DNA from 3 places in the Streptomyces sp. NPDC012474 genome. Region 2 is predicted to be linked to each of the others. Evidence: riboswitches for the same ligand, from Rfam matches in the RefSeq annotation. Region 2 holds a riboswitch; each other region holds the start of a gene.
What was found. Region 2 has a riboswitch for cyclic di-AMP ahead of ACFY9S_RS11670 (peptidoglycan DD-metalloendopeptidase family protein). Riboswitches for the same ligand answer to the same signal wherever they lie in the genome.

Region 1 (4,271 bases), on a different contig from region 2:
AATCACGACGGCAAGCCCGCTCCGCGCGACGGCTCGCTGCCGGAGACCATCGGTGAGCAACTGCGCGAGGTCGTCGAGGAGGAGGTCCCGGCGCGCGCCCTGATGGCCGCCTACCGGCTGCCGCACGACGGCACGCGCGCGTGCGACGCGGCCGACCTGGCCCTCACCGTCCTCGGCGGCGGCGAGTCCTCCCGCCTCTACAACCGGCTGGTGCGGCGCGACCGTACGGCCGTGGCGGCCGGCTTCGGCCTGCTGCGGCTCGCCGGGGCGCCCTCCCTGGGGTGGCTGGACGTGAAGACGTCCGGTGACGTGGAGGTTCCGGTCATCGAGACCGCCATCGACGAGGAGCTCGCCAGGTTCGCCGAGGAGGGCCCCACGGCGGAGGAGATGGAGCGCGCCCAGGCCCAGCTGGAGCGCGAGTGGCTGGACCGGCTCGGCACGGTCGCCGGCCGCGCCGACGAACTGTGCCGGTACGCCGTGCTGTTCGGCGACCCGCAGCTCGCCCTGACCGCCGTCCAGCGTGTGCTGGAGATCACGGCGGAGGAGGTCCAGGAGGTCGCCAAGGCCCGCCTGCGGCCCGACAACCGCGCGGTGCTCGTGTACGAGCCCGTCACCGACGAGGACGCCACCGAGGACACCGCAGCCGCGGCCGGCGACGAGAACGAGGAGGCGGCCAAGTGACCGAGCTCGCCACGATGGACTTCCACGCCCGGCCGCAGGCGGGCGACGCCAAGCCGTGGGCCTTCCCCGCCCCCGAGCGCGGCACGCTCGACAACGGCCTGACGGTGCTGCGCTGCCATCGCCCCGGTCAGCAGGTCGTCGCCGTGGAGGTCCTGCTCGACGCCCCCCTGGAAGCCGAGCCGGCCGGCCTCGACGGTGTGGCCACGATCATGGCCCGGGCCTTCTCCGAGGGCACCGACAAGCACTCCGCCGAGGAGTTCGCCGCCGAGCTGGAGCGCGCGGGTGCCACTCTCGACGCGCACGCCGACCACCCCGGCGTCCGGCTCAGCCTCGAGGTGCCGGCCTCCCGGCTCGCCAAGGGACTGAACCTGATCGCCGACGCGCTGAGGTCGCCCGCGTTCGCCGACAGCGAGGTCGAGCGGCTGGTCGCCAACCGCCTCGACGAGATCCCGCACGAGCTGGCCAACCCCTCCCGCCGCGCCGCCAAGGAGCTCTCCAGGGAGCTGTTCCCGTCGGACGCGCGTATGTCGCGGCCCCGGCAGGGCACCGAGGAGACGGTCGCCGCGATCGACTCCGCGGCCGTTCGCGGCTTCTACGAGAAGCACGTCCGTCCCGCCACGGCCACCGCCGTGGTCGTCGGCGACCTCACCGGCATCGACCTCGACGCCCTGCTCGGGGAGACCCTGGGCGCCTGGACGGGCTCCTCGGCCGAGTCCCGCCCCGTGCCGCCGGTGACCGCCGACGACACCGGCCGGGTCGTCATCGTGGACCGCCCCGGCGCCGTCCAGACGCAGTTGCTGATCGGCCGGGTCGGCCCGGACCGGCACGACCGCGTGTGGCCCGCGCAGGTGCTCGGCACGTACTGCCTCGGCGGCACCCTCACCTCCCGTCTGGACCGCGTCCTGCGCGAGGAGAAGGGCTACACCTACGGCGTACGGGCGTTCGGCCAGGTCCTCCGGTCCGCTCCGGACGGCACGGGTGCCGCGATGCTCGCCATCAGCGGTTCCGTCGACACGCCCAACACCGGCCCCGCTCTGGACGACCTCTGGACGGTGCTGCGCACCCTCGCCGCCGAGGGGCTGACCGACGCCGAGCGGGACGTCGCCGTGCAGAACCTGGTCGGGGTGGCTCCGCTGAAGTACGAGACGGCCGCGGCGGTCGCGAGCACGCTGGCCGACCAGGTCGAGCAGCACCTGCCCGACGACTACCAGGCCACGCTGTACCGTCAGCTCGCCGCGACCGGCACCGTGGAGGCCACCGCGGCGGCCGTGAGCGCCTTCCCGGTGGACCGTCTGGTGACCGTCCTCGTCGGTGACGCTGCGCAGATCAAGGCGCCCGTGGAGGCCCTGGGCATCGGCGAAGTGACCGTCGTCGCCGCCGAGTAGCGGCACGCGCGCGTAGGGGCCCTGGTTGTCTTCCAAGGCACCAGGGCTCCTTTATGCCCGAATTGATACGGAGGTTGCCTGTCTGCCCTGTGGGATCCGCTACAAACACCAGGATTCGTTTGGGAATTGAAAGTGGCGCCGCTTAGCGTCGTCCGGGCTGTTCGTCAGGCAGTGCGCCGCATCCGCGGCACCGGACAGTCATCGCCGAGTCCCCGTACGGCGCGAGCCAGGGGAGCCGGGGACCCATCGAAGTCCCTGGGGTGAATCGGGCGCCCGCGCGAGCCGCGAGGGAGTCCGTAGGAGACCTTCCTGCTCCGAACCCGTCAGCTAACCCGGTAGGCGAGAGGGAAGGAAAGGACCAGCCACTACATGGCGTTCACTCGCGCCACCGGGAAGCACCGTCGTCCCAGCAGGATCCAGCGCGGCACCGCCCGCGCCGCGGGCGTCGCGGCCCTCGCCACCACCGGCGTGATCGGTACCGTGGCAGCCCCCGCGGCCTTCGCCGCCGAGCCCAGCGCCGAGCAGACCGGCCTCACCCCGGTCGTCACCATGGGCGACACCGTGGCCCAGCAGATCGACGCCCAGGCGGTCGCGCAGCAGCAGGCCGCCGACGAGACCGCCGCCAAGCAGAAGGCCGAGGAGGCCGCCCGCAAGCAGGCGGCCGAGGCGGCGAAGAAGGCCAAGCAGGCGGCCGAGGAGGCCCGTGAGGTCAAGGAGCGTGCCGCCCGCGAGGCCGAGCGCAAGCGCCTCAACACCTTCGTGTCCCCGATCTCCGGCTCGTACGTCTCCACCAGCTATCAGGCCAACAGTGGCCTGTGGTCCTCCGGCAGCCACACCGGTGTCGACTTCCACGCCGCCAGTGGCACCTCCGTCCACGCGGTCGGCGCGGGCACCGTCGTCGAGGCCGGCTGGGGCGGCTCGTACGGCAACCAGATCGTGATCAAGATGAACGACGGGACGTACACCCAGTACGGCCACCTGTCCTCCGCCGGCGTCTCGGTGGGCCAGCAGGTCACTCCGGGCCAGCAGATCGGCCTGTCCGGCGCGACCGGCAACGTCACCGGGCCACACCTGCACTTCGAGGCCCGTACGAGCCCCGAGTACGGCTCGGACATCGACCCGGTCGCCTACCTCCGCTCGCACGGCGTGAACGTCTGACCGGAACCTCAGCGCTGTCCCCGAAGCCCCGGCTCCCCGAGCCGGGGCTTTCGGCGTTTACTGCGGAGCCTGTCCAAAAAATATCCCTGGATTCCCGCTTGCCGTCGGAAATTCCGGCTCATTGCAATAGAGTCACGGAACGGGCGCCGCTCGTCGGCGTTTCACGGGAATTAAGGGGAGGTCGGTCATGCGTATTCCCGCGCACTCGGTGTGCACGGCCATCCGGGACGACATCGTCGCGGGTGTCCACGGACGCGGCAGCCGGCTCACCGAGGAACTCCTCGCCCGCCGCTACGGCGTCTCGCGGGTGCCCGTCCGGGAGGCGCTGCGCACTCTGGAGGCCGAGGGCTTCGTGGTGACCCGCCGGCACGCGGGCGCGTGCGTCGCCGAACCCACCGAGCAGGAGGCGGGCGACCTGCTGGAGATGCGCATGCTCCTGGAGCCGCTCGGCGCGGCCCGCGCCGCCCAGCGCCGCACCGAGGCGCATCTGAAGGTCCTGCGCGGCCTGGTCAGGCTGGGCCAGGAGCGGGCCCGCCGCGGCAGCAGCGACGATCTGCGCTCCCTCGGCGGCTGGTTCCACGAAACGCTCGCCCAGGCCTCCGGCAGCCCCGCACTGACCTCGATGCTCACCCAGCTCCGCCACAAGATCGCGTGGATGTACGCCGTGGACGCGCCGGTCAGCCCGGTGGAGTCCTGGACGGAGCACGGCGCGATCGTGGACGCGGTGGCGCGCGGGGACGGCGAGCGCGCGCGGGCGGTCACGGCGCTGCACGCCGAGCGCGCGCGGGGTGCGCACCGACTGCGTTTCCGCTCCGGCAGGGAGCCCGCGGACCATGTGAGGAACTCGCAACATCCCGTAAACACGGCGAGCCCGCGGCATTAACACGGCGGCCGTATACAAAGAGCAGCCAATTCGTGCGGGTCTATTTCCCTTGCCCGGAAACTGGAAATTCCAGAATTCTGGCCCCTCGTCGATGGGAATGACGAAGGGCTCGCCCGGCGAATACGGACGAGCCCTTCGGTGTGCGCCGGATCGGCGCACGGGAT
Region 2 (4,271 bases):
TGCGGTCTCGCACGCTGCGCAGGGACCACAGGTCGAGCACGGGGCAGCCGTACCGGTCGGCGATGGCCCGGACGTGTCCGTTGTACGTGGCGATCTTGCCGCGCAGGTGCTTGAGCACGGGCACGCCACGGGTGTCGAAGCCGGTCGTCACCATGACCGTGCCGGACACGGCGGTGAGCTGGGCCAGAGCACGCTCGAAGCGCTCGGCCACCTCGTCCGGGTCGGTGCCCGGCCGGATGATGTCGTTGCCCCCGGCGCAGAACGAGACGAGGTCCGGGGCCATGTCGACGGCCCGCGGAACCTGGTCCGCCACGATCTGGTCGAGGAGTTTTCCGCGTACGGCGAGATTGGTGTATCGGAAGTCGCCCTCGGGCCTGCGGTCGGCGAGCAGGACGGCGAACCGGTCGGCCCAGCCGACGAACGCCCCGTCGGGGCCGGGATCACCGACGCCCTCGGTGAAGCTGTCCCCCACCGCCACGTACGACCCGATCACTGCTCTGCTGTCATTCTTCGAATCGTCTGCCACAGCAGCTCATGATTCACCTTCGAATGTGACCTACGCGACCGTAGGAAGGGATTGACGGGCGGTGAGATAAGCCACTCCCAAAGCGTTCGCAAACTCCGGAATACACCGCTTGTCAGGGATGTTTCGGGGTGAGCCGCCAGACCCGGAATCCACTGATCCGGAAATGGCTCCAGACGGTCCGGAAGGCGAAGTGGCCGCTCGTGTAGGGCTGTGGGTCGGTGTGGTCGAAGACGAGCCGCCCGTTGTTCCACCACCGGACCGTCGAGCCGTCGGAGACGATCCGGACCCGGTTGGGCTCGTTCGGGACCAGCAGCGGTTCGGTGTAGTCGAACACCAGGGGGCGGACGCCGGGTTCGCCGACGTAGCGGCGCAGCCGGGTCGTGGTGTTGTAGTTGGCCCCGTACCCCGCGTAGTACGTCGTGAGGTGGTCGTACTCGTCGAGGGCGCCGCCGCGCGCAGTCGCGAAGAGGTCGCCCGGGGAGCGTACGTCGGTCGCGTTCCAGAAGTTGTTGAGGTCCGAGACCCGGTCGTTGACCCCGCCGTCGGAGACGGGGGTCGCGGTGTACTCGAGGACGTACGGCCCTTCGAGCCGCTGCCTGAACCACACGGTCGCGCCGCTCGGCACGTCGATCTCCAGGATGCCGCGGGAGGCGGTGACGGCGCCGCCGTCCTGGAGTTCGGTGACCCACTGGCCGAGGCCGTGGCAGAAGTCGTCGCGGGCGAGGAGGCGACGGTGACGGGGTGCGGCGTGCGCGGCGGCCGTGGGGGCGAGGGCCGCCAGGGCGGCTCCGGCGGCCAGGGCTCCGAACGCTCTGCGGGTGGTCGGCACGGGACACAGCTCCTCGGGAAGACTCTGGAAAGCGCTTGCACTCCGGGCGGGATCACTCTGTCCCAACTGCCGCCGCATGTCGATCCCTTGACACGGCCGACCGTGCGCACACGTCGAAGGCCGGACCCGGGGATCGGGGTCCGGCCTTCGGCCGCGTGTCAGGCAGGTGGTCGTGCGGCCGGTCAGCCGACGGAGACGCCGTGCGAGCGCAGGAAGGCGACCGGGTCCATGTCCGAGCCGTAGTCCGGCGTGGTGCGGATCTCGAAGTGCAGGTGCGGTCCGGTCACGTTGCCCGTCGCGCCCGACAGGCCGACCTGCTGCCCGGCGGTCACGGTCTGGCCGGCCGAGACGGAGAGCTGGGACAGGTGGGCGTACTGGGCGTAGTGGCCGTCGGCGAGCTTGATGACGACCTGGTTGCCGTAGGCGCCGCCCCAGCCGGCGGAGACGACCGTGCCGGCGCCGACGGCCTTGAGGGAGGTGCCGGTCGGGACGACGAAGTCGACACCGGTGTGGTAGCCGCTGGACCACATGCTGCCGGACATGCGGTACGGGGTGCTGACGGTGGCACCGGCGACCGGGAGGCTGTAGCCGCCGGCGTTGCTCTCGGCGGCGGGCTTGGCGGCGGCCGGCTTCGCGGCGGTCTCCGCCTGCGCGGAGGACTCGCCGGCGGACGGCTGGGAGGCCGGGGGCTTCGGGGCGGAGGCCTTCGGCGCGGACGGGGCCGAGGACTGCGGCGCGCTCGCCGCCTGCTTGCCGATCGACAGCTTCAGACCCGGGTGGATCAGCGACGGGTCGGAGCCGACGGCGTCACGGTTGTCGGCGTAGAGCTTCTTCCAGCCGCCGCTGACGTTCTGATCGTCGGCGATCTTCGCGAGATAGTCGCCGGCCTGCACGGTGTACGTGCGGGCGCCGGTCGCCTTTTCGGCGGCCTTCTTCTCGGCCGCCGGGGCCGACTGGACGGCCTTTTCGGGAGCCGACTGCGGGGTGGCGGCATGGGCGCCGGCGGCCCCCATGAGCGGCAGCGCGAGAGCGGCTCCGCCGGTTCCGGCGACGGCGATGGAGCGGGTGAAACGCTGGGCTTTGGGACGGCGGTGCTTACCCTTCGCGGGCATGGCGAATTCCTCTCCGTCGCCTGCGAGGTGAGCTGTCGGGTGCGGGCTGGAGATGCCCGGCCGCGCCTGGGCGCGGCTTAACCCCAAGCCGTTCCGGGAACCGGAACAGGCGTCTTACCTGTGGGTCCCCCGCTCCTGCCGTACGTCGGGTCAGTGTGTGCGGGCTCCGGTCGGCGGCAGGATTAGGCGTCCGTCCGGATTGGTGTGGAACGTAAGCGACCAGGACGCAAACGGACAAGCTTGCGGTTGCCCGTGACGGTGTTTCTCTTGACGCGTCGACACATCCGCGGTCACCGAGCGTGGATTACCGATCTCCCGCTTTTCCCAACCGCCCTGAACAATGCGTGAATTACGTGAACATGGCGACAACAGATCGTCACGAATATGACGATGGTCACGCACCCCGACCTCATCTCCTTTACGATCGGGGCACGTTATCCCTAAGCGGCTCAATCGCCCTATTCGGACAGAACGCCTACTTCCGCTTAAGACGGACGACCACGGCGTTCAGATCCCCTCGCAGGCCGACCCGCAGTCCGTGATGAAGCAGCACGGCCCCGCGGTGGACTTCACCCGTTTCGAGGCATTCGTACGACGCGGTCGGGTCGAGGGCACGCATCCGGAGCGCAGGTACGGGCTCGCCGTAGCGCTGCGCCTGGAGCCAGGCGAGGACGACCGTCTCGTCGCCGAGGACGTACTGCACCGCGCTCAGCCCGCCCCGCGGGGGACGCAGCCGGTACTGGTCGCCGCGCTGCACCACGGGCCGGATCCCCTTGTAGAGCCCCACCCACTCCCGCGCCTCGGCGAGCTCCTCCCGCGTCCACCGCGTGAGATCGCCGCCGACCCCCAGCACCCCGGCCATGGCGCTGACGAACCGGAACCGCAGGGAGCTGGCCCGCCGATTGAGCATGGCGTTCGGACTGTCGGTGACCCAGGCGGCCATGACCCGGGCCGGATGGATCTGGCTGAAGCCGTGCTGGATGGCGAGCCGGTCGAGCGGGTCGGTGTTGTCGGAGGTCCACACCTGGTCCGTGCGGCTCAGCACACCGAGGTCGATCCGCCCGCCGCCGCCCGAGCAGGACTCGAAGGCCACGCCGGGGTGGGCGGCCCGCAACCGGTCCAGCAGGGCGTACAGGCCGTGCACGTGGTCGACCCACAGCCGCTGCGGGTAGGGGTCGTCCGGCCAGCCGGCGTCGGTGAAGCAGCGATTGAAGTCCCACTTGACGTAGTCGACCGGCGCTCGGGAGAGGAGCCCGTCGAGCTGCTCCCACAGGTACTCCCGGACGTCCTCGCGGGCGAGGTTGAGTACGAGCTGATTGCGGAACTCCGTCCGCTTTCGTCCCGGTTGGTACTGCACCCAGTCGGGGTGCGCGCGGTACAGGTCGCTGTCCGGGTTGACCATCTCGGGCTCGACCCAGATCCCGAACTGCATGCCGAGGCCGTGCACGTGGTCGGCGAGGGGCTTCAGCCCGCCTGGGAAGCGGTCGGGGTTGGGGCTCCAGTCGCCGAGCCCGGCCCGGTCGCTGGTGCGCGCCCCGAACCAGCCGTCGTCGACCACGAAGAGCTCGACACCCATGGCGGCCGCCCGCTCGGCGAGCGCCCGCTGCTGCTCCTCGGAGATGTCGAACTCGGTGGCCTCCCAGGAGTTGAACAGCACCGGCCGGTCCCGGCCCGCGTCCGGGATCACATGCGCCCGCTGGTAGGCGTGCCAGGCGCGGCTCGCCCCGCCGAAACCGCCGTCGCTCCAGAGCCCGGCGAAGACCGGGGTCGTGTACGACTCCCCCGCGCCCAGCGTCAGCAGGCC
Region 3 (4,271 bases), on a different contig from region 2:
GTGCCGCTGCACTCCGGTGCCCGGGTCCGGGCCAGCTGCCCGACGAGCCCGGTGATCCACTCCTGGGCGAACCGGTCCCGGCGGCCGGTCCTGCGGTACTGGGCGGACTTCCACTCCATGAGCGTGCGCAGCGCGGCCGGTTCGCGTTCGTCGAACACGAACCGCAGGTCACCGGCGTGCCGGCCCAGCTTGCGCTCCTTGGCCAGCGTGGTCTTCAGGAACTTCGGCGACTGTGCGCGCAGCACCGACTCGTATGTCTCGTAGCCCTTCTCCACGTCGATGACGTAGGTGGCGTGCTCCTCGGCCGCGTACCGGACGAACAGCCGCTGCTCGGCCTCCAGGTTGTCGAAGGCGAAGCTCGACACCGAGCAAGCCCTCAGCAGTTGGTCCGTCTCCAGGTCCAGACCCGGCCGCAGGATCGCGCCCTGGGCGTCCGAGACACCGAGGCCGATCGCCCGGCCCTGCCCCAACGGGCCGCGCTCATAGGGCAGGAACCCGGCCGGTTCCAGCCCCTCGTACACCACGGCCACCCGCGCCCTGGGCCTGACCCGGCCGACGGCTTCGGTGAACTCCGGCTCCATGAAGGGGTTGCGCGGTGTCTCGCAGGCCGCCCGCAGCGCACGCCAGCGCTCCCTCTCCCCTTCGCCGAGCTCCCCGGGCCCGGCCACACGAATGCGCCCACTGCTCAACCCGACCCCCCGATCAAGTCCCCCCTGGACACTTGGAAGGTACCGCTCGATGCGGCCCCACGGGTAGGTAGCGGAGCATGTTGTTGCCAACCGGTGCAGAGGCCTTCAACCGGGCAATCGGCGTGGGTCGTACGATGAAACGAAGGGGCGCGCTGTCCGTATTCTCTGATCATGGCCGCACCCATCGCATATTCACTCATCGCCACCGATCTGGACGGGACGCTGCTGCGCGGCGACGACACCCTCTCCGACCGGTCTCTCGCCGCGCTCGCGCGGGTGGCGGACGCCGGTGCCCAGCACCTCGTGGTGACGGGCCGGCCGGCGCCGAGAGTGCGGCCGCTCCTGGACGACCTCGGCGCGACGGGGCTCGCGGTGTGCGGGCAGGGCGCGCAGGTGTACGACGCCGGCGCGGACCGGCTGCTGTGGTCCATCACCCTGGACCGGGAGCTGGCGGAGACCGCCCTGGGCAAGATCGAGGCCGAGGTGGGGCAGGTGTACGCGGCGGTCGACCAGGACGGGGTCGACGGGCTCACGCTGATCGAGCCGGGCTACCTGATGCCGCACCCGACCCTGCCCGCCGTGCGGGTCGACCGCCGCGACGAACTGTGGGGTGAATCCATCAGCAAGGTGCTGCTGCGCCATCCCCATCTGTCGGACGACGAGTTGGCGGCGACGGCCCGCTCGGTGGTCGGCTCACTGGCGACGGTGACGATGTCGGGGCCCGGCACGGTCGAACTCCAGCCGTGCGGGATCACCAAGGCGACGGGCCTGGCGCTGGCCGCCGAGCATCTGGGGCTGCGACCGGCGGACACCATCGCCTTCGGTGACATGCCCAACGACATCCCGATGTTCGACTGGGCCGGCCACGGCGTGGCGATGGCCAACGCCCATCCCGAACTCAAGGCCGTGGCCGACGAGGTCACCCTGTCGAACGAGGACGACGGCATCGCCGTCGTCCTCGAACGACTGCTGGGCGGGGCGGCTCAGTACGGGCCGTTGACGTTGTCGATCGAGCCGTAGCGGTCGGCCGCGTAGTTGCAGGCCGCGGTGATGTTGGCGACCGGGTCGTACGGGTCCCACGACGTGCCGTCCACGTGGTAGGCCTGGAAGGTCGGGTCGATGGTCTGGAGGAGACCCTTGGACGGGGTGCCCTTGGCGGCGTTGGAGTCCCAGTTGTTGATCGCCTGGGGGTTGCCGGACGACTCACGCATGATGTTGCGGTGGATGCCGTCGTAGGACCCGGGGATCCCCTTCTGCGCCATGATGTCCAGCGCCTCGCGGATCCACCCGTCGAGGTTGTCCGGGTAGGTCTTCACGGACGCCTGGGTGGCCTGGGTGACGCCGCCGGCGGGCTCGGCGGCCGGCTTGGCGGGGGCGGACGACTTGGTCGCCGTCTTCTTCGCGGTGTCCGTCTTGGTGGTCTTCACCGTCAGCTTCAGACCCGGGTGGATCAGCTTCGGGTCGTCACCGACGGCCGCGCGGTTGTCCTTGTACAGCTGCTTCCAGCCACCCGAGACGTCGTACTTGTCCGCGATGCGGGCAAGCGAGTCGCCCTTGACCACGGTGTACGGGAGGGACTTGGCGGGCTGGGCCGCCTGCGGCACGGACTGTGCGGCGGCGGGTGCGCTCTGGGGTTCGGCGGCGCTCGCGTGCGTGGCACCGAGGAGCGGCAGGGTGAGTGCGGCTCCTCCGGTACCGGCGGCGATGAAGCCTCGGGTCAGCGGGTTGGTTCTGGGGCGACGGTGCTTGCCTCGTCCGGCCATGGCGATATTCCTCTCCGGCGCCTGCGAGGTGAGCTGTCGGGTTCGGGCCGGGAGGTGCCCGGCCGCGTACGGCGCTGTGTGCCGTGCGCGGCTTCACCCCGAGCCGTGCCGCTGTGCGGACCGGCGACTTACCTGGGTCCCCCGCTCCTGCCCTGCGTGAGTGAGTCGGTTGGTGGGGAGTCCGGGCGGCGGCAGGATTGGGCGTCCGCCGGACAGGCCGGGAACGTATGCGAGAGCACATGTCGGGAACAAGCGCCTCAGTCACACATCGAGCGGTTGACCTTGGTCGGGGTTGTTTTGGCCGCTTGATCCTTTGCGGCAGCCAAGGCTCAACTGGCGTTCGGGGGAAGGTGGTACGGGCCGATGCCGAGGCGGGACGGAAAAGGGGGACAAGTGATTCAACTCACTGATCACGAGTCTGTGGGGCAATTTCTACCAAGAGGAATTCACCGACTCTTCTCGGCAAATCGTGCATAGTTCGCTACCTCTGGGTAAGTCGATTTATATCTGTTCTTATAGGTTGATCGAAAACATAACGGTCGTGATCGGATACCGCCCGGCCTGTAACCCTGGGTGCTGGCGGTGATCGAAACGTGACCGGATACGCTGGCCGGAGTGTGGGCAGCGACCTATCGACAATCCGCGTAACCACCGGCAGACACAGCAGACAGGAGACCCCTCGTGACCGACGTCGGGCCGTTCGGGCTGAGCGTGCGGGACCAGGCTCTGGAAGCCGATGTCCAGGCCGGACTGGCGGCTGTCGAGGAAGGCTTGCTCGAGGCCACCAAGAGCGAGGTGCCCTTCATCACGGAGGCCGCCCAGCACCTGGTGCGGGCCGGAGGCAAGCGGTTCCGCCCCCTGCTGGTGATGCTCTCCGCCCAGTTCGGTGACCGGTACGCGCCCGGGATCGTGCCGTCGGCCGTCGTCGTGGAGCTGACCCACCTCGCCACGCTGTACCACGACGACGTGATGGACGAGGCCTCCGTGCGCCGCGGCGTCGCGAGCGCGAACGCCCGCTGGGACAACTCCGTCGCGGTCCTCACCGGCGACTTCCTCTTCGCCCGCGCCTCGCACATCCTGGCCGACCTCGGCCCGGAGGCCGTGCGGGTGCAGGCCGAGGCGTTCGAGCGGCTGGTGACCGGCCAGATCCTGGAGACGGCCGGACCGCAGGACGGCCGGGACCCCGTCGAGCACTACCTCGACGTGCTGGGCGGCAAGACCGGCTCGCTGGTCGCCGTGTCGTGCCGGTTCGGCGCGATGATGTCCGGCGCCGACGACACGGTCGTGGACGTCCTGACCCAGTACGGCGAGCGGCTCGGCGTCGCCTTCCAGCTCGCGGACGACGTCCTGGACATCGCCTCCGACTCCCACGAGTCCGGCAAGACGCCGGGTACCGACCTGCGCGAGGGCATCCCCACGCTGCCGGTGCTGCGGCTGCGCGAGCGGGCGGCCCGGCTCGGACTCGCCGAGGACGCCGCCCTGTGCGACCTGCTCGACTCCGACCTCACCGACGACGCCCGGCACGCCGAGGCCCTGCGCCTGCTGCGGGCCCACCCGGCGCTGGAGCAGGCCCGGCGGGACACCGTCCGCTACACCCAGGACGCCCGTTCGGCGCTCGCACCCCTGCCGGAGTGCACCGCGAAGACGGCGCTCCTGGAGCTGTGCGACGCGGTGGTGCACCGGGCCGGCTAGGGCCTCTGTACCGTCCGACCCCTACGGGTCGGGGGAGAAGCGGCCCTTCCGTGTCATACCCCAGCAGTACACGGAGTTGAGCCCGGGGTCTGACGTATCTCCCTGGCCGATTTGGTCAGATGGACAC

Region 1: it holds a riboswitch for cyclic di-AMP, as region 2 does, so the genes downstream of both, ACFY9S_RS22615 (peptidoglycan DD-metalloendopeptidase family protein) here and ACFY9S_RS11670 (peptidoglycan DD-metalloendopeptidase family protein) in region 2, are expected to answer to the same signal.
Region 3: it holds a riboswitch for cyclic di-AMP, as region 2 does, so the genes downstream of both, ACFY9S_RS08930 (transglycosylase SLT domain-containing protein) here and ACFY9S_RS11670 (peptidoglycan DD-metalloendopeptidase family protein) in region 2, are expected to answer to the same signal.

Annotation. Positions count from the first base shown of each region.
Region 1 is NZ_JBIBEP010000010.1:114,884-119,154, forward strand. It holds gene ACFY9S_RS22605 (insulinase family protein) at 1-681, shown strand, start outside; gene ACFY9S_RS22610 (insulinase family protein) at 678-2,066, shown strand; cyclic di-AMP (ydaO/yuaA leader) riboswitch at 2,259-2,423, shown strand; gene ACFY9S_RS22615 (peptidoglycan DD-metalloendopeptidase family protein) at 2,436-3,224, shown strand; gene ACFY9S_RS22620 (FCD domain-containing protein) at 3,412-4,107, shown strand; gene ACFY9S_RS22625 (HPr family phosphocarrier protein) at 4,271-4,271, opposite strand, start outside.
Region 2 is NZ_JBIBEP010000004.1:214,083-218,353, forward strand. It holds gene ACFY9S_RS11660 (SGNH/GDSL hydrolase family protein) at 1-493, opposite strand, end outside; gene ACFY9S_RS11665 (DUF6250 domain-containing protein) at 639-1,355, opposite strand; gene ACFY9S_RS11670 (peptidoglycan DD-metalloendopeptidase family protein) at 1,538-2,467, opposite strand; cyclic di-AMP (ydaO/yuaA leader) riboswitch at 2,472-2,633, opposite strand; gene ACFY9S_RS11675 (alpha-galactosidase) at 2,943-4,271, opposite strand, start outside.
Region 3 is NZ_JBIBEP010000003.1:176,958-181,228, forward strand. It holds gene ACFY9S_RS08920 (GNAT family N-acetyltransferase) at 1-689, opposite strand, end outside; gene ACFY9S_RS08925 (Cof-type HAD-IIB family hydrolase) at 861-1,709, shown strand; gene ACFY9S_RS08930 (transglycosylase SLT domain-containing protein) at 1,673-2,452, opposite strand; cyclic di-AMP (ydaO/yuaA leader) riboswitch at 2,458-2,633, opposite strand; gene ACFY9S_RS08935 (polyprenyl synthetase family protein) at 3,134-4,144, shown strand.